Regions from separate parts of the Bradyrhizobium sp. AZCC 1578 genome, predicted to be linked through region 2. Evidence: predicted binding sites of a transcription regulator. Region 2 holds the regulator's gene; each other region holds the start of a gene.
What was found. Region 2 encodes HrcA, which represses chaperone genes, less so after heat shock. Its sites were predicted from a motif close to GTTAGCACTCNCNNNNNGNGAGTGCTAAC; they were not measured.
Positions count from the first base shown of each region.

Region 1: a site for HrcA is predicted at 1,919-1,947, ahead of V1290_RS06110 (co-chaperone GroES). Genes of this name have one in related genera too.
Region 3: a site for HrcA is predicted at 4,936-4,964, ahead of V1290_RS24340 (co-chaperone GroES). Genes of this name have one in related genera too.

Region 1 covers NZ_JAZHRZ010000001.1:1,171,647-1,178,999, forward strand. Annotated here, with positions in the region: gene V1290_RS06095 (NupC/NupG family nucleoside CNT transporter) at 1-527, shown strand, start outside; gene V1290_RS06100 (cupin domain-containing protein) at 622-1,167, opposite strand; gene V1290_RS06105 (usg protein) at 1,322-1,609, opposite strand; gene V1290_RS06110 (co-chaperone GroES) at 1,991-2,305, shown strand; gene groL (chaperonin GroEL) at 2,396-4,039, shown strand; gene V1290_RS06120 (phasin family protein) at 4,457-4,909, shown strand; gene V1290_RS06125 (hypothetical protein) at 5,116-5,328, shown strand; gene V1290_RS06130 (hypothetical protein) at 5,371-5,568, shown strand; gene V1290_RS06135 (Crp/Fnr family transcriptional regulator) at 5,661-6,422, opposite strand; gene V1290_RS06140 (DUF2778 domain-containing protein) at 7,033-7,353, opposite strand, start outside.
Region 2 covers NZ_JAZHRZ010000001.1:3,970,826-3,978,178, reverse strand. Annotated here, with positions in the region: gene V1290_RS18960 (hypothetical protein) at 140-1,078, shown strand; gene pncA (bifunctional nicotinamidase/pyrazinamidase) at 1,197-1,910, shown strand; gene V1290_RS18950 (helix-turn-helix domain-containing protein) at 1,943-2,794, shown strand; gene V1290_RS18945 (VOC family protein) at 2,874-3,302, shown strand; gene grpE (nucleotide exchange factor GrpE) at 3,443-4,063, opposite strand; gene hrcA (heat-inducible transcriptional repressor HrcA) at 4,182-5,270, opposite strand; gene rph (ribonuclease PH) at 5,552-6,265, shown strand; gene rdgB (RdgB/HAM1 family non-canonical purine NTP pyrophosphatase) at 6,277-6,906, shown strand; gene hemW (radical SAM family heme chaperone HemW) at 6,899-7,353, shown strand, end outside.
Region 3 covers NZ_JAZHRZ010000001.1:5,078,553-5,085,905, forward strand. Annotated here, with positions in the region: gene V1290_RS24310 (cupin domain-containing protein) at 1-130, shown strand, start outside; gene V1290_RS24315 (SgcJ/EcaC family oxidoreductase) at 199-669, shown strand; gene V1290_RS24320 (hypothetical protein) at 685-1,893, opposite strand; gene V1290_RS24325 (hypothetical protein) at 1,986-2,354, opposite strand; gene V1290_RS24330 (hypothetical protein) at 2,387-2,605, opposite strand; gene groL (chaperonin GroEL) at 2,751-4,397, opposite strand; gene V1290_RS24340 (co-chaperone GroES) at 4,528-4,824, opposite strand; gene V1290_RS24345 (hypothetical protein) at 5,177-5,686, shown strand; gene V1290_RS24350 (protein phosphatase CheZ) at 5,844-6,614, opposite strand; gene V1290_RS24355 (L,D-transpeptidase) at 6,924-7,353, shown strand, end outside.

The DNA of each region.
Region 1 (7,353 bases), 2.8 Mb from region 2:
ATCCCGACACGCATGCGTCCTCGACCATGGATGCAATCACCAAGGGCACTGCGGCCGGGCTCGAACTGCTGCTCAACATCGTCGCGATGCTCTTGGTGCTGGTGGCGCTGGTTTATCTCGTCAATGCGATCCTCGGGCTGTTGCCCGAGATCGGCGGCGCCAAAATTTCGCTGCAGCGGCTGCTGGGGCTCGTGATGGCTCCGGTGTGCTGGCTGATGGGCCTGCCCTGGCCGCAAGCCGTCACGGCCGGAAGCCTGATGGGCACCAAGACCGTGCTCAACGAGCTGATCGCCTATCTCGACCTCTCGAAACTCGGCACGGACGCGCTCGATCCGCGCTCGCGGCTGATCATGCTCTACGCGATGTGCGGCTTTGCCAACTTCGCCAGCCTCGGCATCATGATCGGCGGCCTCGGCACCATGGCACCGGATCGGCGCGAGGAGATCAATGCGCTGGGATTGAAGTCGATCGTGTCGGGTACGCTGGCGACGTGTTTGATGGGGGCAGTGGTGGGGGTGATGACCTAGCGGTCATTTCGGGGCGATGCGAAGCATCGAGCCATGATGTGCAATTGCACATCATAGCTCGCGCTACGCGCGCCCGGAATGACGACCGCGAGAGTCAACTCGCTAATTCCACCGTCTTGAACTCCGCCGGTAGGATCACCTCCAGCAACTCGACATCATCGGAATAATCCATGATCAGATGCTTGATGCGCGGCGGCTGGGTCCAGGCGCTGCCTTCCTTCATCAGCGTCTCGCCCTGCCCTTCCATATAGGTCTTCACCCAGCCCTTGAGCACATAGACCATCTGGAACTCGACGTCGTGGTAATGCAGTTTTGAAACTTCCGCCGGGTTGCACGGGCCGACCAAGCGGATGACATGCGCCTGCGCCAGGCCGTGGGTCGCGTCGGCAATCCCGAGGTCGCGGTACTTTGCATAAGTGCGCAGGCCGTCGGCCTTGAAATCTTCTTCGCGGTGATGGCTGATGGCGATGCGCTGCTTCGGCCGGGCTTTGGTCGTCGTGTTTTTCGCAGCGGAAATGCGTCCCTTGGACTTGATGGTCTTGCGCGCGGAGGACTTGGCAGCGCCTTTGTACCCCGCCCATTTCTTCCTGACGGCGGTTTTGGCTGCGGCTCTTGAAGTCGCCTTCTTCGGCTTGGACATTGCCTACCTCCCTCATTCGTTTGATGTCGGAGGCTAACACAAAACTTTTTTGTAGGGTGGGCAAAGCGCAAGCGTGCCCACCATCGCGAGCGGAGTCAGATGGTGGGCACGGCGCAAGCGCGCCTTTGCCCACCCTACGGCGCCGACCACAAAATCAATGCAGCCTGAATACCCCGTCGACTGCACGCAGCTCGGCCGGCTTGATCAGCCTGGAATGCGCCACCGTCACGGAATACAGCGGGCCATCAAGCTTTTCCTGCCAGAACGCGAGGAAGTCCTTCAGCGCCGGGAATTTCGGAAACAGATCGTAGTTCTGCCAGACATAGGTCTGCAGCAATGAAGGATGATCCGGCATCCGATACAGAATTTGCGCCGTCGTCAGCCCGTAACCCAGCACCTGCTTCCGGAAGTCGTCGGAAGCAACTCCAACCCGCGAGACCATGCCAAACCTCCATTGCTGGAAGCGCATTTCACGTGGTGGCCACACACCGAGCCACCCCGGCGGAGATGCGCTCACATGAGAGAAATGTGACGCACGATACCAACCCATCACAAGCCTAAATGTTTAATGAATTGTTGAAAATTCACGCGTTAGCAGCAGCTTACCGCACGTGCTAATACGGGTCCGGAGGCTTCCGCCGCTGCGTTAATCATGCCGAACAAAATTGGCAGACGACATATTTGAGTGCCAATTTTTCTGCTAGAAGCCCTTGTCCCCCGAAGAATACTGGCCTAAATCAGCCGCAGCCGGGTTGGCACTCGCTGGCCCGGACTGCCAAAATTCCAGAATTCTACAACATTCCCAGACGTTTAGGAGGACTGCATGAACTTCCGTCCGCTTCACGACCGCGTCGTCGTCAAACGCATCGACGCCGAAGAGAAGACCGCTGGCGGCATCATCATTCCGGACAGTGCCAAGGAAAAGCCCTCCCAGGGCGAAGTCATCGCCGTCGGCCCGGGTGGCCGTGACGAAGCCGGCAAGCTGATCCCGATCGACCTCAAGGTCGGCGACCGCGTGCTGTTCGGCAAGTGGTCGGGCACCGAGGTCAAGATCGACGGCCAGGAACTCCTGATCATGAAGGAGTCCGACATCATGGGCGTGCTCGACGCCACCTCGGCCAAGAAGAAGGCCGCCTAAGACATCGCCTGCCACGCTCACCCTGAGGAGCGCCCGCAAGGCGCCTCCCCGACAGGGTGAGAAACAAAGACTAACTCAGGGAAACCAAATATGTCAGCCAAAGAAGTCAAATTCGGCGTCGACGCCCGCGACCGCATGCTGCGCGGCGTCGATATTCTCGCCAACGCCGTGAAGGTCACGCTCGGCCCGAAGGGCCGCAACGTCGTGCTCGACAAGTCGTTCGGCGCTCCCCGTATCACCAAGGACGGCGTCACCGTCGCCAAGGAGATCGAGCTCGACGACAAGTTCGAGAACATGGGCGCGCAGATGGTGCGCGAAGTCGCCTCCAAGTCCGCTGACGCGGCCGGCGACGGCACCACCACCGCGACCGTGCTCGCGGCTGCAATCGTCCGTGAAGGCGCCAAGTCGGTTGCCGCCGGCATGAACCCGATGGACCTGAAGCGCGGTATCGACCTGGCGGTGGAAGCCGTGGTCGCCGACCTCGTCAAGAACTCCAAGAAGGTCACCTCGAACGAGGAAATCGCCCAGGTCGGCACCATCTCCGCCAACGGCGACGCCGAAATCGGCAAGTTCCTGGCTGACGCCATGAAGAAGGTCGGCAACGAGGGCGTGATCACGGTTGAGGAAGCCAAGTCGCTCGAAACCGAACTCGACGTCGTCGAAGGCATGCAGTTCGACCGCGGCTACATCTCGCCCTACTTCGTCACCAACGCCGACAAGATGCGCGTTGAAATGGACGACGCCTACATCCTGATCAACGAGAAGAAGCTCTCCTCGCTGAACGAGCTGCTGCCGCTGCTCGAAGCCGTGGTGCAGACCGGCAAGCCGCTGGTCATCGTCGCCGAAGACGTCGAAGGCGAAGCCCTCGCCACCCTCGTCGTCAACCGCCTGCGTGGTGGTCTGAAGGTCGCGGCCGTCAAGGCTCCGGGCTTCGGCGATCGCCGCAAGGCCATGCTGCAGGACATCGCGGTGCTGACCGGAGGTCAGGCGATCTCGGAAGATCTCGGTATCAAGCTCGAGAACGTCACGCTGCAGATGCTCGGCCGCGCCAAGAAGGTGATGATCGACAAGGAAAACACCACGATCGTCAACGGCGCCGGCAAGAAGGCCGACATCGAGGCGCGCGTGCAGCAGATCAAGGCGCAGATCGAGGAAACCACCTCGGACTACGACCGTGAGAAGCTGCAGGAGCGTCTGGCCAAGCTCGCGGGCGGCGTCGCCGTGATCCGCGTCGGCGGCGCGACCGAAGTCGAGGTGAAGGAGCGCAAGGATCGCGTGGATGACGCGATGCATGCGACCCGCGCGGCGGTTGAAGAAGGCATCGTGCCGGGCGGCGGCGTCGCCCTGCTCCGTGCCACCGAGCAGCTCAAGCGCCTCAAGACCCAGAACGACGACCAGAAGACCGGCGTCGAGATCGTGCGCAAGGCGCTCTCCGCGCCGGCCCGCCAGATCGCGATCAACGCCGGCGAAGACGGCTCCGTCATCGTCGGCAAGATCCTCGAGAAGGAGCAGTACAATTACGGCTTCGACTCGCAGACCGGCGAATACGGCAATCTGGTCTCCAAGGGCATCATCGACCCGACCAAGGTGGTCCGTGCGGCGATCCAGAACGCAGCTTCCGTCGCGGCTCTCTTGATCACCACCGAAGCCATGATCGCCGAACTGCCGAAGAAGAACGCCGGCGCCGGCGCCGGCATGCCCCCGGGCGGCGGCATGGGCGGCATGGACTTCTAAGCGACGAAGTCGTCCCGGACGCGGTGCACCGCAGAGCCGGGATCTCGCTCCACAAATGCAAAACCCCGGCAGAAATGCCGGGGTTTTTCGTTTGCGCGGATCCGGACCGCAACGGCGCGGTGTTTCTGCAACGTCACGCTGAAGCAAAACCTTCCCGCCGCTTGAGATATCCCGGTTATGCACAGTGCGGGGTAAAATATACCAGCGTATGCGTTGACAATTTCAAAAAAACTTATCGCGAGAGTCGCAAACCGAACCGACAGTCCCGATACTCCTGGGCAAAGTAAGATCGAGGGCTGGGCAAAATCCTCATCCACAATCTGATCGAACGCGGAGCGCGAGCTCTCGTGACGAAAGCAAACGTCGCGAGGAATGCTTTCGCTTGGGAAAGGTAATGCTGCCGTGAGTGAAAGCGAAATGAAAGTCACCGTGAACGGAACGAATATTCTCGGAATGCCGTGGTTGGACTTCTCCAAGATCGCCGCGCCTGGCGTGGTTAGCGAGCTTACCGAGCAGGGCTTCGCCCGCGCACGTGAAGGCTGCGAGAAAATCAAGGCCGCGTCAGAGGAAATGACGGAAGCGCTACGCGAGAGCTATTCGAGCAATGCGAGGGGCGCGACCGATTACGGGCTCAAGCTGTTCGAAATCTCAAACGCCAATGCCGCCTCCACGCTTGAATACTTAGTCCGTCTGTTCGGCAGCAAGTCAGCCACTGACGTTCTTAGCGTATCCGCGGCGCAAGCGCGCAAGGCGTTCGACACCGCTTCTGACCAGAACAGGGAATTGTGGGTGCTTGCCCAGAAACTTGCGACGGAAACGGGTGAGCCGATCAGGAAGCACTTCACCAAGGTTCTCCACCAGGCCGGCTAAAGACCGGCGTTCAATTCACACCCGAGACTACGTCAAGGAGGAATCCGGCCGGTTGGAACGAGTCCAGGCGATGAGCATGCGGCCCACTACCGATGCTCCATCAGACGCGGTGCGCGATGCCCCCCAAGTAACCCGCACCGACAAGTGACGCACTCCAACCGGCCGGTGCTTTTTCAAGCAAGAAACCAATCTCTAGGGAGGGCGATATGGGAATGGTCATGGTCAAATGTCCGCGAACCGGACATGCGATTCCCACCGGCATCAAGACTGATCGCGAGAGCTTCAGCCGCAGCGCAGTGTTTTTCTCACGGACCCGCTGCGTGATCTGCCACGCCGATCACGCCTGGTTTGCCCGTGAAGCCTGGGTCGACGAGCCGAGCATCCGTGTGCGGAATCGCGGCGCCGGCTCCCCGGCGTAAGCATCGACACAGATCAAGTGATGATCGCGATGGAGGGGCGCCATGCCGCGCATGCAAATCTCAACCGACACATCTACCTGGCTGCTGCAGGCAAAGGAATTTCTTGACGAGGCACGACGGCTGAAGCCGGGCCCTGAGCGCGATGAGCTGCGCCAGACAGCGAAGGTGCTGCGCGAGATTGCGAAGCTCGAGGCGACATCCGAGTCAGCGCTCGAACGTGATCGGCGGCAGAGAACCTGATCTGGCGGAGAAAATCCGCCCTTCGATGTGCGTTCCGGAATGCCGCAGCAGCAAGTCGCGACGCGGAAGGTCGAGCGGTCGCGGAAACGCGCTCAGATGGCTTCGCGCGATTTAATTCCCGGAATCCGCCGATCGTCGGGCAGAACCGCCGCGCGAGATCGGGCCGAATGGAGCGCGAACATCTCCTCGACTCCGAGATGCATGACGTTGTGGCATTCGCACGCGACCGTCGCGAGCCGCGCCGGATCGATCTCGATCAGGCCTCGTCGATCGGACTTGATCGCTCCGCACGCGCGCAACTTGCGCATCAGGAGCGTCACAGTCGTGCGTCGCACACCGACTATTTGTGATAGCGCCTGCTGGGTGAGCGGGAGCACATCATGGTCGACGCGGTCGCGAAGCTGGAGCAACCAGCGAGCCATGCGCGCCTCGACCGGGTGAAGCGCATTGCAGGCTGAACCGAGTTGAAGCTGCATCAGCATAGCCCTGACGTGAATCTGGACCGCGTGCCGGATCGCGGGGCTCCGGTTGAACGCGGCGTGAAATCGCGATGCGGGGATCCGAAAGGCGGTGCCCGCCGCACGAACGATCGCCGTCATATCTGAAGGTGACGGCCCGAGCACCGAAAGCATGCCTACTGCCCCCTCACGCCCGACTGCGGCGGAGGCGACCGTGTGTCCGTCCGCCATGTCGATCATCAGCGAGATGGCGCCGCTATGAGGGAAGTAGACGTACTCGATTGCGTCACCCGCTCGCGAAAGGACCGCGTCCTGATTGAGCGCGATCGTCTCAAGCTCGGGCTCCAGCAGATCGAAGTCCGATGCCGGCAATGCTGCAAGAAGGCGATTTCCCATTCCTCGGCGAGACGTCACCGCGGGGAACCCATGGTGAGGCGTCCGCGACCATCTCCGTCTGGCGCGTCGTGGAACGGGAGCTTTAACATAAGTTTGAAAATGCCTTCCTTACGCATACTCACTCAAACGTGCTCTCAATCTCTAACAACAAATTCCAAACGCTCGGGCGCGAGGCAGGCCGCTCGCGGCATCTCAAGAAGTTAGATGCAAATGGGCTACCGGACGCAACCGTAAAATGCGCATGGGTAACACCGTAAGCTTACGGGGATAGTATGGTTCCATTCCGGCCCACGGCAAGTCGCGGTCAAAAAGACTGTTCCATTTTTGAAACTGCCGATCCGTGCGCTCAGTGAGATCAAACCTCGGGCGCAATGCGTCGCGAGATCGCGAACTCATATTCAGTGTGTCGCCCCTGCGAACGCAGGGACCCATAATCACAAATGCGAATTGGGAAATGAAGCTGGAGCCCGCGATCGCATCAACAACCACGAGCAGTGGTTATGGGTGCCCTGAGTTCGCAGGGACGACACCCGATGTTAGGCTCTTGGGTAATGACGTCAATCCGTCCTCGTCATTGCGAGTAGCAGAGCGACGACTTGTTCGCATCCGCCTATTGGACCTTCACCAGCACGGCGAGCCGGCGGATGCCCTTGTTGCGATAGGCGTCGAGGAAGGCATAGTAGTCCTTGAACGAGACGCAGCCGTTGGACTGGCCGCTCGGCCCGAGCATGTAGCTGTGCGCGAGCAGTCCGTCGCGGCCGTAGATTTTTTCCTCGCCGCCGATCGGCGTCAGCCGCAGCGCCGGCACGCCGTGAAACAGCGCCTCGCGCGGCTTCAGTTCGTAAATGTGCGGCGGCGTCACGCCCTGCATCCGCACATGCGAATATTTGGGATCGTCCATCTTCGAGCCCAGTCCCGAATGCGCCTCGAG
Region 2 (7,353 bases):
ACGCCCGTCCTGCCCTGTTGCAGGGACACCAAAACCGCTAAAAGCGGGCCGAACGGAACGACCCAGTCGCGCCCCGAGGCCCAGATTCCACCACCGTCCGATCTTTGAACGGCCTCCATGCAAACCCGGTAGACCCTCCATGAAGCCACTTAGATATTTTGCTGCGGTTGCCCTCCTCGTTGCCGCCACCTCCTCCGCGTTCGCCGCGGACCCGGTTTTCCCGCCGGGCGCCAGGGTCGGCATGACGCCGCTGGTCGGCCTCAACAAGGCCAGGGCGTTCACGGGATTCGAGACCGAAGACCAGGGCGTCAAGGTGCTGGTCGCCGACCTGCCCGCCGAGGCTTATGGCGAGGTCGCCAATGCCTTCAAGGCCAATCCCGGCGGCACTGGCGGCATCAAGCCGGAAAGCATCGAGACCAAAGCGGGGCTCGCCTACTACACCGTCGAAAACGCCAAGGACGGCGCCACCAGCGTGCGCCGTTATTCCATGATCCTGCCCGGCCCTACCTTCTCCGGCTACGTCGCCGTGCAGGTGCCGGAGAACGCCTCGAAGATCTATACCGACGATGCCGTGCGTCAGATGTTCGCATCTGCCGTGATCCGCGTTGAGGTTCCTGTCGAGGAACAGCTCGGGATGATGCCGTTCAAGATCGGCGAACTCTCGAGCTTCAAGAACGTCCGTACGCTGGCGCCGGGCGCCGCCCTCATTCTCTCCGACAGCGACGAAAAGAAAGGCTTCGAGGTCGCGCCGTTCATGATCATCGGCCTGATCGGCTCGACGGCGGCGTCGCCTGACGATCGCGGCCGCTTTGCCCAGCAGATCGCGACCACCATTCCCGGCGTCCGCGATGGCAGGATCACGATGTCGGAGCCGGTCCGCATCGATGGCCAGCCCGGCTACGAGACCCGGATCGACGCCATCAGCGGCAAGGACAATACGCCGGTGACGATCGTGCAATGGCTGCGGTTCGGCGCCCAGACCTCGATGCGCATCATCGGCTCTTCGCCGCGCGATGATTGGACCAAGGCCTTTCCACGCTTCCGCGCCGTGCGCGACGGAATCCGGCCGCGAGCCTGATCGCGAATTCGAAAAAAGCGCGCCCTGATATTCAGGACGCGCTGAAATTTCGGGCTTTCGTTCGTACACCAATGGAACTAGCCTTCCCCCTGCCGGGTTCATGGCAGGGAGACGCGCTATGCTTTCTCGCAGACTGGTTCTGACAGGCTTTGGCGCGGCATCCGTCCTCGCCCTCGTTCCAACGACGCCATGGGCTGCACCGATGAAACCCGACAACGCCTCCGCGCTCCTCGTCATCGACGTGCAAAACTGCTTCCTGCCAGGCGGCAGCCTTGCCGTGAAAGACGGCGATCAAGTGGTGCCCGTCATCAACCGCATCGCCAAGGGCTTTGCCAATGTGGTGATGACGCAGGACTGGCACACCGCGGGCCACGTCTCGTTCGCCTCCACCCATTCCGGCAAGAAGCCGTTCGAAACCATCGATCTCCCCTACGGCAATCAGGTGCTGTGGCCGGATCACTGCGTGCAGGGGACCGAGGGTGCGTCGCTGTCAAAGGACCTCGCGATCCCGCATGCCGGCCTCGTTATCCGCAAGGGTTTTCGCAAGGACATCGACAGCTATTCGGCCTTCACCGAGGCCGACGGCAAGACCACGACGGGGCTCGCGGCGTACCTGAAGGCGCGCAAGGTGAAGCGGGTTTTCCTCGCTGGCCTCGCGACCGATTTCTGCGTGGCATGGAGCGCGCTGGATGCGCGCAAGGCGGGCTTCGAGACTTACGTGATCGAGGACGCCTGCCGCGGCATCGACACCCAGGGCTCGCTCGCAAAAGCCTGGGCCGACATGACCAAGGCCGGCGTCAAGCGCATCCAGTCGGGCGATATCGCGGCCTAGTGCGTTCGTCTTGCCCGCTTCAGGGGTTTGGGATGTCAGGTCCAGCGGCTCCACTCGCGTTCGAGATGATTCGTCGTGCGCCATCGCAGCGCATGACAGGCCTGATCGCCGGCATGACGGGCTATCGCGAAACCGCGCCCGGCCGGTTCTTCCAGCGCGAAACCGCAGGTCTGGTAGTCCCGCTGATCATCAGCTTCGGCACACCGTTCCTGATCGCTCTCGGACGCGATCCTGACGCTGATGATCGGCAGCCGAGTTTCGCCGCCGGGCTTTATGCCGGTCCGGTTCATATCGAATCCGATGGCGGCGCCGAATGCGTGCAGGTGGATTTCACGCCGCTTGGCGCCTATCGCTTCTTTGGCGGGGCCGTCGCCGATCTCACCGCGCGCATGGTCGACATCGGTGACGTACTGGGGCCTGAGGGACCGCACCTGCGCGAGCGGCTTGGCGCGATATCCTGCTGGCAGGATCGCTTCGATCTGGTCGAGGATTTTGTTGCAGGGCGTGCCAGCCATCGGCCTTCGCCCGAGATCGCATTCGCCTATGGACGGCTCGCACGCAGCGCGGGCAGCGTGCGCATCACTGCGCTTGCAAGAGAGATCGGCTGGAGCCGCAAGCACTTGGTCGATCGCTTCCGAGCGGAAATTGGTCTGGCGCCGAAGCCGGTTGCCCGCATGATGCGCTTTCACGAAGCCTGCCGACTGGCGCGGACGGGAGCGGGAAGCGGCTGGGCAGGGATTGCGGCCGAAAGCGGCTATGCCGACCAGGCGCATCTCGCCCGCGAATTTTCAACCCTTGCCGGCGAATCGCCAACGGCCTGGGCCCACCGGCTGGCGCTGACTGACAGCCGCCTGCTGCGCCCGCTGGACGCACTGGACGCGTAGCCGGTCAGGTAACAAATCTTCAAGCCGACCGCCCTCGCCTCGCGATACTAGTGAGGTAACGCAATGCGAGGAGTTGCCGGTGACCAGTCCAAGCAAAAGCGAAGCGCCGCGCCTTTATCCGACGATGCGCTGCCGGGATGCCGAAGCGATGATCCGCTGGCTCAAGGAGGTTGTTGGTTTCACCGAACGCGCCGTCTACCGGAACGGCGGCACCATCCATCACGCCGAGCTTGCCTTTGGACCCTCGATCCTGATGCTCGGCCAGAGCAGGGAGGACGAATACGGCAAGCTCGTCGGCGATATCGGCGGCCGTCGCACGGACGCGCTGTATGTCGCGGTCGACGATCCCGACGCCCTACATGCGAAGGTCAAAGCCTCCGGCGCCATCATTGAAATGGACCTGCGCGACACCGACTATGGTAGCCGCGATTTCGCCTGCCGCGACCCGGAAGGCAATCTCTGGAGTTTTGGGACCTACCGGCCGAGGGCGGACGAGAGGCCGCTGTAAGCATAGGCCCGCGTCAACCGCCTTCGGTGATACTCCGTAGACCGCTCATCCCTGCGGAGCGGGCCTGCGCGCGTCTCGAAGGATGAAGGCCGAGCTTCCGCAGCGGGGCCCTCATGGTTCGAAACGACTTGCGCGCCTATTTACGCCGCGCTGTTCGGCTCATTGTTGGCGGCCGGTGCCGCCTTGGCGCCGCCCTTCGACACGCCGACCAGCGCCGGGCGCAGTATGCGTTCGCCGATCATGAAGCCGGCCTGCACGACCTGAACCACCGTCCCTGCGGGAACGGACGGATCGGGCACTTCGTACATCGCCTGCTGGAAATTGGGATCGAACTTCTCGCCCGATGGATCGAACTTCTTGACGCCGTTCTTCTCCAGCGTGTTCAGCAGCGAGCGCTCGGTCAGCTCGACGCCTTCGATGAACGCCTTCAGCGCCGGATCGGCGGTGGCCTTGGTCTCGGCCGGCATGGCATCGAGCGCGCGCTGCAGATTGTCGGCGATTTCGAGAATGTCGCGGGCGAAGCCGGTGATGCCGTAGGCGCGCGCGTCGGCGACTTCCTTGGCGGTGCGCTTGCGCAGATTTTCCATCTCAGCCAGCGTGCGCAGCATCTTGTCGCGCGCTCCCGCCGCTTCCTTCGTCAACGCCTCGACCGATCCTTCCTCGGGATCGTCGGGCATGATGTAGGGTTTTGAGACCACGGGCTCGCCGGTCTGGTTGGCGGGTTGTGCCCCGTCGTCACTCGGCCGGTTGGGATCGGTCATAAGACTGCCTTCTCAAAAAACGGTTCTGGTTGGATGGGGATTTGCTGCCGGGGATATCGTGCTTTAGGGGCCGAAAATCAAGCGCAACCAGCCCTGATTAAGGTCGATTCGTGGCGGATCAGCCGCCCAGCATCCGGCTGACAATGCGGGCGGCGTAATCCACCGTCGGAATCACCCGCGCATAGTTCAGCCGGGTCGGCCCGATCACGCCGAGAACCCCGACGATGCGGTGCGAAGCGTCGCTATAGGGTGCGATGATGGTCGAGGAACCGGACAGCGAGAACAGCTTGTTCTCCGATCCGATGAAGATCCGCACGCCTTCGGCGCGCTCGGCCCGGCCCAACAGGTCGATCACGCCGCGCTTGGTCTCGAGATCGTCGAACAGCGACTTGACGCGTTCGAGATCTTCGAGCGCGTGCAAATCTTCCAGCAGGTTGGCATGCCCGCGCACGATCAATTGCCGGTCCTCGTTTTCGCCGCCCGACCAGCTCGCAATCCCCGCCTCGATCACCTTCTGCGTCAGTTGGTCGAGCTCGATGCGGCTCTGCGCCATCGCGGTTTCGAGTTCGAGGCGCGCCTCAGCGAGCGTGCGGCCGCGAATCCGAGCATTGAGAAAATTGCTCGCCTCCGTCAGCGCCGAGGAAGGCACGCCGGGCGGCAGCGTCAGCACGCGGTTTTCGACCTGGCCGTCTTCGCCGACCAGCACCACCAGCGCGCGCTCCGGCTCCAGCCGCACGAATTCGATGTGTTTCAGCCGCGAATTGGATTTTGCGGTCAGCACCACGGCGGCCGCGCGGGTCAGGCCGGACAGCCGCGTCAGCGCCTCGCCGAGCGCCGCCTCGACCGACTGCGCCCGACCGACGGAGGCAAGCTGGTTCTGGATCGATTCCCGTTCGGGTTCGGTGAGGTCGCCGACCTGCATCAGCGCGTCGACGAAGAAGCGCAGGCCGAGTTCGGTCGGCAGGCGGCCGGCCGAGGTATGCGGCGCGTAGATCAGGCCGAGCGCTTCGAGGTCCGACATCACATTGCGCACGGAAGCGGGCGACAGCGGCACTGCGATCAAGCGGGAGATGTTGCGCGAACCGACGGGTTCGCCGGTCGCGAGATAGCTCTCGACGATTTGACGAAAAATGTCGCGCGAGCGCTCGTTGAGCTGGGCGAGCCCCGCATGCGGCGCGATCAGGCCAATCGGATCGTGGTGGGCCACTGTTAACTCCCTGATACCCTAATTTGTCGATCCGGCGCGCCGATGACAAGCGTCCGCTTCACATAGCGTTTTCGAGCGAAGCATGCCCTCGGACTGGATCCGGGGGCGGCCGCCGGTTCGCGTAAAGAAAACGCATCAAAACAAGAAGGTAGAGGTTCGGTTCTGATTGATTCAGAACCGAACCTCTACCCCGAAACAAGGCAAAAACCCTTGCCGCTGCCCGCTCCCCCTCCTACAAGCACCGCGAACGAATTTTCGCTCGATTTTTGGAAGGATTCCCCATGCGGCCGAGCCGCCGTGCGCCCGATCAGTTGCGCCCCGTGTCGCTGGAACGCGGCGTGGTCAAATATGCCGAAGGTTCCTGCATGGTGAAGTTCGGCGACACCCATGTGCTGGTCACAGCCACCCTGGAAGAACGGTTGCCGCCCTGGTTGAAGGGCCAGGGTCGCGGCTGGGTAACCGCCGAATACGGCATGCTGCCGCGTGCCACATTGGAGCGCACCCGCCGCGAGGCCGCCGCCGGCAAGCAGGGCGGGCGCACCGTCGAGATCCAGCGGCTGATCGGCCGCTCCTTGCGCGCAGCCGTCAACCTCGAAGCGCTCGGCGAACGCCAGATTACGGTCGATTGCGACGTGATCCAGGCCGATGGCGGCACGCGCACGGCCTCGATCACCGGCGCCTGGGTGGCGCTGGCCGACTGCATCGGCTGGATGAAGAACCGCAACATGCTGAAAGCCAACGTGCTGCGCGACAATGTCGCCGCGATCTCCTGCGGCATCTATCAGGGCACGCCGGTGCTCGACCTCGATTATGCCGAGGATTCCGAGGCCGAGACCGATGCCAATTTCGTCATGACCGGCGACGGCCGCATCATCGAGGTGCAGGGCACCGCTGAGAAGACGCCGTTTTCACAAGACGAGTTCCTGGCGCTGATGGAACTGGCGCGCAAGGGTGTCGCGCGTCTGGTGGACTTGCAGAAGCTGGCTGTGGCGTAGTCTGATCGCACATGCACCGTCGAATCACCGGCCGGCTCGTGATCGCGACCCACAATCCCGGCAAGCTCGCCGAGATGCAGGAATTGCTCGCGCCGCACGGCGTCGAGGCGGTTTCCGCGGGCGAGCTGGGTCTCGGCGAGCCCGAGGAAACCGGCCAGACGTTTCGGGCCAATGCCGCGATCAAGGCGATCGCGGCGGCGAAAGCCGCGCAATTGCCGGCCTTTGCCGACGATTCCGGTCTCGTAGTTGATGCGCTCGACGGCGCGCCCGGAATCTATTCGGCGCGCTGGGCCGGCAATGGCAAGGATTTCATCGCGGCGATGACCAGGGTCGAGCGCCTGTTGCAGGAGCGCGGCGCCACCACGCCCGACGAGCGAAGTGCGCATTTTGTCTCGGCCCTGTGCGTCGCCTGGCCCGATGGCCATCTCGAAGAGGTCGAGGCCCGCGCCGACGGAACCCTGGTCTGGCCGCCGCGCGGCACCGCCGGTTTTGGCTATGATCCGGTATTCCTGCCCGACGGGCACACGCGGACCTTTGGCGAGATGACTTCCATCGAAAAGCACGGCCTACCGCCGCTTGGGCTTGGCCTGTCGCACCGGGCACGGGCCTTCGTCAAACTGGCGGAGATCTGCCTTGGCTAGTCGCGAGCGACCCCGCCCCAAAGATGCCTTCGGCGTCTACGTGCACTGGCCGTTCTGCCTGTCGAAATGCCCCTATTGCGATTTCAACAGCCACGTCCGCCACGCACCGATCGACGAGAAACGTTTTGCGCGCGCGTTTGCGCGCGAGATCGAAACCACGGCGGCGCGCGCACCGGGGCGAACCGTCACATCGATCTTTCTCGGCGGCGGCACGCCTTCCTTGATGCAGCCGCAGACCGTCGGCGCGATTTTGGATGCAATCGGAAAGCATTGGCGCGTCGCCGGCAATGTCGAGGTCACGCTCGAAGCCAATCCGACCAGCGTAGAAGCGACGCGGTTTCGCGGCTATCGCTCAGCCGGCGTCAACCGCGTCTCGCTCGGCGTGCAGGCGCTCGACGACGCCTCGCTGAAAGCGCTCGGACGGCTGCATACCGCGCGCGAGGCGCT
Region 3 (7,353 bases), 1.1 Mb from region 2:
ATGGGTGTACCCCGCAAGACACCCGCACTACGCCTGGACCGGAAACGAGGAAGGGATACTTCAAGTCCAATTTATCGGCCCTGGTGGCATCGATTACATCAATCCGGCTGACGATCCGCGCAAACAGTAGCCGCTTGCATTGCAAGAGGCCGTCTCAAGCGGACACTTGCCTGCACGGTATTCACAAGGGAGGATGTCATGCAATCTTCTCCAAAATTGGCGAGCGCAGCACTTGCCCTGTGCATGGTGGTGTTGTCGTTTGGCTCCAGTGCCTTGGCCGAGCCGAAAGCGGAAGTGGCGGCGGCGACCTCGGGATGGGGCCAGGCTCTTGGCGAAGGCGATCCCGAAAAGGTGTTGCCGCTCTATTCGGACGATGCCGTGCTCTGGGGCACACTGTCGCCGACCGTGCGCTCCGACCGGGCGGCGCTACGAGACTATTTCGTGGGCGCCTTCAAGGTTCTGCCCAGCCTCAAGGTCACCTTCGGCGATCAACTCATCCGCGTGTACGGGAATGCAGCAGTCAATACTGGCTACTACACGTTTTCTTATGTGAAGGATGGCGAGACGAAGACCTTGCCCGCGCGCTACAGCTTCACCTATGTCAAGAACGGCCAGCGTTGGCTGATCGTCGACCACCATTCCTCGGCCATGCCATCAACCTCGAGGTAGCTGGCTAAATCATCGTTACTTCCACACCGACCTGTCGGCATCCCAGCGCTGGCCCTTGAACTCCTTGGCCAGCGCTTCGAGCGAGCCGTTGTCGTCCTTCGGCTCGCCGCCTTCCTCGTCGCCGGTGGATTCTTCCGATAAATGCAGTTTTGGGCCGGCGCCTTCATCTGCGGTCGTGATCACCGGGCTCGAGATCCACAGCATGAGCCGATCGGTGGCGCCTGGTTTGTCCGGCGAGACCAGCGCGGTGACCTCGACAGTTTCGGTCAGCGCGAGCGCGGGATAGATCGGGCTCGGCCGCTTGAAGCTCAGCGTCAGTTTCCCGGTGTTGGCGTCCCACTCGGTGCCTGCGGGCTTGGCGGTGAGCGTTTTCGCGAGCACGCCTGAAATGGCGGACGCGATCTTGTCCCTGTTGATCTTGTCGCCGTCGCGCCACTCGGCTGCGGCAAAGCGGATGGTGCGGTCCATTTCGATGCTGCCACTGGTCCATCCCGCGGCGACCACGCCGGGCATCGACTTCGCCTTCGCAATCAGCGCTGCGGCGCGCTCCGGATCGACCGTCAGATTGATGGTCTGCTCGCCGGCGCGCAGCGCATCGCAGGAGATCGAAAGGCTGGAGAGCCCGACTTCGACGGCCTCGCCCTTCAGGCTTTTCAGAAAATCCAGCGCGGCGTCGAGCTTGACCCGCACGCCGATCGCTTCCGGCGAGACGTCGGTAAAATCCTTCGGCGCCGGCGTGATGCCGTCGTCGCTGGTCTGGTTGTCCAGAAATTCCTTCTCGCTGAGATCGGAATTGTCGGTCGAGGTCACTTCGGTCACGGTCTGGCCGATGCTGATCTGGCCGCGGAACTCGAAGGTGTCGCCGACAGGCTTGCGCACCAGCTTGACGGTAACCGGCAGCTTGTCACCGAGGCTCTGCGTGGAGCCGGTCAGGTTCTGGCCGCTGACGGCGAGGTTGGCGACGAAGCGGTCCTTGCGGTCCGCACCCTTCGCGGCGGGGTAGCAGACGTCGAGGGTAGCGGCGGTAACGTTCTTGCCCTGACGGGTTTCCTTCAGAATGACATCGGCATTGCCGTCCATCAGCCCGTCGATCGCGGTGAAATAGCGCGTCTCGGTAGCACCGGGCGCGGTCTTGGGCTGCAGTTTCATCTGGGCGAAGGCGAGGTCCGAAGCGGCCGTGACAACCGCCAGGAGCAACAGAGCGGCGCAGAGAAAAAATCGCATGCGAACGGCCTCGTTATGGCGGGGGGTGAATGCGTTCACTTTTCCAGAACTAGCCCGGATTCGCGACTTAATTTTTGCCCCGCATTTCCCGTCTAACCGCCGGATCTGGCGGCGGCCGTTTTTTCGCCGAAATAGAAGCCGGTCACGGCGCCCACCAGGCCGACGAGAGGTGTGAGAACCAACTCGATCACGACCCGAATGGCCTTCAGTTCGTTAGTTTCCGGCGTGCAACTATTCGCGACGTGGCAGCCATAAATTGTGATTAGGCCAGTCACGACGACCGCCGCGACCACACCGACTAATGTCCACACCAGCCAAAGCGCAATAGTGCCGCGAATGTTCTCGCGGTCGGGCGTCGGATCGTAGGGCTTCTCGATGATTTGACCTGCGGTAGCAGGTACACTTGCTGTACGTCCTGTAGTTGTTGCCCCAAGCGTATTCAGATCCTGCACGTCAGACATCGGTGCCCCCAAAGACCGGTGCTACGAGATTGTTATATGCGGGAGACCTTCTTGAAGGTCTTGTTGCTTTCTTCGATCAGGATCGATGCGCCGGCGGCTTCCTTGTCGGAAAGATATTTTTCGCGGACGATCGCATCTTGCAAGACGGTGTTGGCCGACACGCCACGCTGCTTCGCCAGATCGACCAGTGCATCAAACAGCTCTTTGGGAAGGTCCGCAGTGATCTTAACGGGCTCGTTTGGGTCAGCCATTCGAAAATCTCCGGTTACCGGCAAATATAAGCCGCGTCCGAGGTGGCGTGAAGTAGGTCGGAAAAATATTGGACTGAACGAAAAAGCCCGCCACCTTGCAGGCGGCGGGCTGGTTTTGCAGCGGAAGTAGTCGGACTGAAGGCTCTCAGAAGCCCATGCCGCCCATTCCCCCCATGCCGCCGCCGCCGCCGGGCATCGCCGGGGCGGGCTCCTTCGGCAGTTCGGCGACCATGGCTTCGGTGGTCACCAAAAGGCCGGCTACCGACGAAGCGTCCTGCAGCGCGGTGCGCACCACCTTGGCCGGATCGATGATGCCCTTGTCGACCATGTCGACATATTCCTCGGTCTGGGCGTCGAAGCCGAAAGTCTCCGACTTGTTCTCCAGGATCTTGCCGACCACGATCGAGCCTTCGACGCCGGCGTTTTCCGAGATCTGGCGAACCGGGGCTTCCAGCGCCTTCAGCACGATATTGATACCGGCCTGAACGTCGGAATTGTCGTTGTTGATGCGGCCGACCGCCTTCTTGGCGCGGAGCAGCGCCACGCCGCCGCCCGGCACGATGCCTTCCTGGACGGCCGCCCGAGTCGCGTTGAGGGCGTCCTCGACGCGGTCCTTCTTTTCCTTGACCTCGACTTCGGTCGCGCCGCCGACCTTGATCACCGCGACGCCGCCGGCGAGTTTTGCAAGACGCTCCTGCAGCTTCTCGCGGTCGTAGTCCGAGGTGGTCTCCTCGATCTGCGCCTTGATCTGGGTAACGCGGGCCTCGATGTCCTTCTTCTTGCCGGCGCCCTTGACGATCGTGGTGTTCTCCTTGTCGATCACCACCTTGCCGGCGCGGCCGAGCATGTTGATGGTGACGCTTTCGAGCTTCATGCCGAGTTCATCGGAGATGAGCTGACCGCCGGTCAGGATCGCGATGTCTTCCAGCATCGCCTTGCGGCGATCGCCAAAACCCGGTGCCTTGACGGCGGCGACCTTCAGTCCGCCGCGCAGGCGGTTGACCACCAGCGTCGCCAGCGCCTCACCCTCGACGTCCTCGGCGATGATCAGGAGCGGACGGCCGGACTGCACCACGGCCTCCAGCACCGGCAGCATCGACTGCAGGCCGGACAGCTTCTTCTCGTGCAAGAGCACGTAGACGTCTTCCAGCTCGGCGGTCATCTTCTCGGCGTTAGTGATGAAGTAGGGCGACAGGTAGCCGCGGTCGAACTTCATGCCCTCGACGATGTCGACTTCGGTCTCGAGCGACTTGTTTTCCTCGACCGTGATCACGCCTTCATTGCCGACCTTCTGCATCGCCTGCGCGATCATCTTGCCGATCGCAGTGTCGCCATTGGCCGAGATGGTGCCGATCTGGGCGACTTCGGAGGAGGCGGCGACCGGCTTGGAGCGCTTCTCGAGGTCCTTGACCACGGCGTGAACCGCGATGTCGATGCCGCGCTTCAGGTCCATCGGGTTCATGCCGGCGGCGACGGCCTTGCCGCCCTCGCGCACGATCGCCTGCGCGAGCACGGTGGCGGTGGTGGTGCCGTCGCCCGCGGTGTCGTTGGTCTTGGAGGCGACTTCGCGCAGCATCTGCGCGCCCATGTTCTCGAACTTGTCCTCGAGCTCGATTTCCTTGGCGACGGTGACACCGTCCTTGGTGATGCGGGGAGCGCCGAAGCTCTTCTCGATCACGACGTTGCGGCCCTTCGGACCGAGCGTCACCTTCACCGCGTTGGCGAGAACGTCGACGCCGCGCAGCATGCGGTCGCGGGCGTCGCCGGAAAATTTAACGTCTTTGGCAGCCATTTGAGTTGCTCCTGGAAAATGGACCTCATCCTGAGGAGCGGGCATCGCCCGCGTCTCGAAGGATGATTTGTGAAAGCCGGCCCCTTCGAGACGGCAGCTTCGCTGCCTCCTCAGGGTGAGGCAGAGTGCCTTACGTCAGCACGCCCATGATGTCGGACTCCTTCATGATCAGGAGTTCCTCGCCATCGAGCTTGACCTCGGTGCCCGACCATTTGCCGAACAGCACGCGGTCGCCGACCTTGACGTCGATCGGAATCAGCTTGCCGGCCTCGTCGCGGCCGCCCGGGCCCACGGCGGTGACTTCGCCCTGCGACGGCTTTTCCTTGGCGCTGTCGGGAATGATGATGCCGCCCTTGGTCTTCTCTTCGGCATCGATGCGCTTGACCACGACGCGGTCGTGCAGTGGACGGAATTTGGTTTTAGCCATGACGTCTCCTCTTGAAGTTCCTCTGGGAGGCTTAGGTTTCGGGTCTGTACCACTCGAAAATGGCTGGGAATGCCGGTATTCGACGCCGCCCCGGGGCGGGGCAGCACAACCCTTAGCAATCATTGTATTTGAGTGCTAAACGTGGGGCCGGGGAATATGTCTTGGCGCTGATCCTGTCAAGCAAACAAGGAGATTAAAGCCTTGGTGAGGCCAATATAGGATGGTGCTTCGGAAACCAAATCGGTGCAGCGGCGTCATTTCAACCGACGTCATTGCTCCGGCAGGCTTTTTGCGGTTGGCTGCTTATCGGCTGCTTGACGGGAGCGGCCAAGTGATTGCTCGGGGGAATGCGATGATCAGCTCACGTAATGCGCGTACGGTTGCCAATCTGGCGATCGCGTCGGCGCTTTCGATCTTGCTGGCGGCGTGCAGCAGCATGAGCCTGCCGTCGCTGTCATCCAGTCCGCCGCCCGAGCCTGAAGTCGCGCCGGAAATGCCGGCAACCGTCCGCGCCGACGAGATCGTCGGCCGCTGGGGCCTTGCCTCGTTCCAGAATCCCAATGACCGCGCCCGCACCGAGGCCGCGGCGCGCGGGCAGTGCAAGCAGCCCTACGTGATCGGCGCTGGCGCCAATGGCGGCGTGGTCATGCATCTGGCCGATCAGGCGACGCCGCAGGAACTGCGCCTTAAGGGCAGTCCGAGCGGCAAGAACTATATCGGCCCGCCCGGTCCGGCCGGCGGCGACCAGGACCGCGAGATCGTCTCGTTCGACGGCCGTGTCATGGTCACCCGCTTCATCGAAAAGGATGCCGCGGTCCGTTACGGCAACATGGTCTATGTCCGCTGCGCGCCGCGGGCGTGAGGTGAATAATGAGACGTCCGTCATTCCGGGATGGTGCGTAAGCACCCCGGAATCTCGAGATTCCGGGTTCGCACTTCGTGCGCCCCGGAATGACAGCGACAAAAAAAACGCCGGCATCGCTGCCGGCGTTTTGTTTAGCGCACGTTAACCAGCCCGATCAATCGAACAGGGCGTCGATGTCGTTCTGCGAGGCGTGGCCGTCGTCGCCGTCCATCTTCGGGCCGTTGAGCAGCTTGGCATCGCCTTCGCGGGTATCGACGATCGGGGGTGCGTGCGCCTTGATGGCATCGACGCCACCCCAGATTTCCATCATCTCGACGATGTGCTGTTCGATGAACCTCATCGTGTTCATCACCTTGCTGATGCGCTGGCCTGTCAAGTCCTGGAAATTGCAGGCCTCGAAGATCGAGACGACGCGTTCCTGGATCTCCTCGCTGAGCAGCTTCTGCTGGTCCGGAGAAATGTTCTTGGAAAGCGCGGTCGCCGCCTGGTCGATCGCTTCGGTGGCTTCGAGAATCTGCTGGGTGGCCTGTTCGGTGCCGCCGACGACGGCGCCGAGTTCGCCATTGACCTTGGCCATTTCCTGGCCGTCAAAGCTCTTGCCGTGCAGGGTGGCGATTTCGCGCTTGGTGCGGTTGATGGCGTCGTGAATGAGGTCGAGCTCGACCTTCAGCTTCTCGCACTGCTCGATCTGCGCGCGATAGGTTTCCAGAAGCGCGTGGGACTCGGCGACTTCGCGGATAATGTCCGCGCTCTCGGTCGAAGCGGCGCGGGCGTGGCCGAAGCCGGCCATCTGTGACCGGATCGCGCGCAGCTCGGCCATGATCTCGCGATGCATCGGGCCGATCTCGCCGCCTTCTGTAGGCATGACAATTGGCGCATCGCCCAGAATGGCTTCGATACGAAAACGTTTGCGATTTACCGACATGAGTTTTTCCCACCCCTTAATTGCCCGCGTGTTTTAAACCATGGCGATTTAACGTCAGGTTCACGGCGCAATATCGCGCGTTGGCGCTTTGCCCGCGGCCGCACACCAGCGATTAACCATGAGGGGAGCGCGTTCACGCAAAATAAACGCTACCGGACAAATCCGGACGCGCTTGCCGACGTGGTGAATCGAAACACGGCTTCTGTTTACCAAACCGATTAGGTTTTGATTTGTATTGATCGCGCGCAGCGGCGCTCGTCGCGCTGCGGCGCCGCGAACCCGCAGTGACGAACAGTACAGAGTACGTCGATGTCCGGAAAAATCCTTGTTGCGCTCTTCGCGAGCGTGTCTTGCCTTTGCTTCGCCAGTGAGGCTGCAGCGATCGACGCCTCATCATCAGCTGAACCCACCGTGATCTACGCCCGCCAACCGGCGCCGGTGCGCATGGCCTCTGCCCAACGCTCCAACATGGGCGGCGGCTTCATCGAATTCCTGTTCGGCGATGCCCCGCAGGGCGGGCGCTATCAACAAGCGCCGGCCTATCAGCAGCAGCCGGATTACGGCTATGGCGGGCGGCGCGCGTTGCTGCCGCCGATGGATCCGCAGCAGTCGATGCGGCGCGAGGAGGAGGAAGCGTTCGATCCCGCGCAGCACCGGCTCGATCCGAAATATGAAAAGCAGGTGGTCGAGTATCACGGCAAGGAAAGCCCAGGCACCATCGTGATCGATACCCCGAACA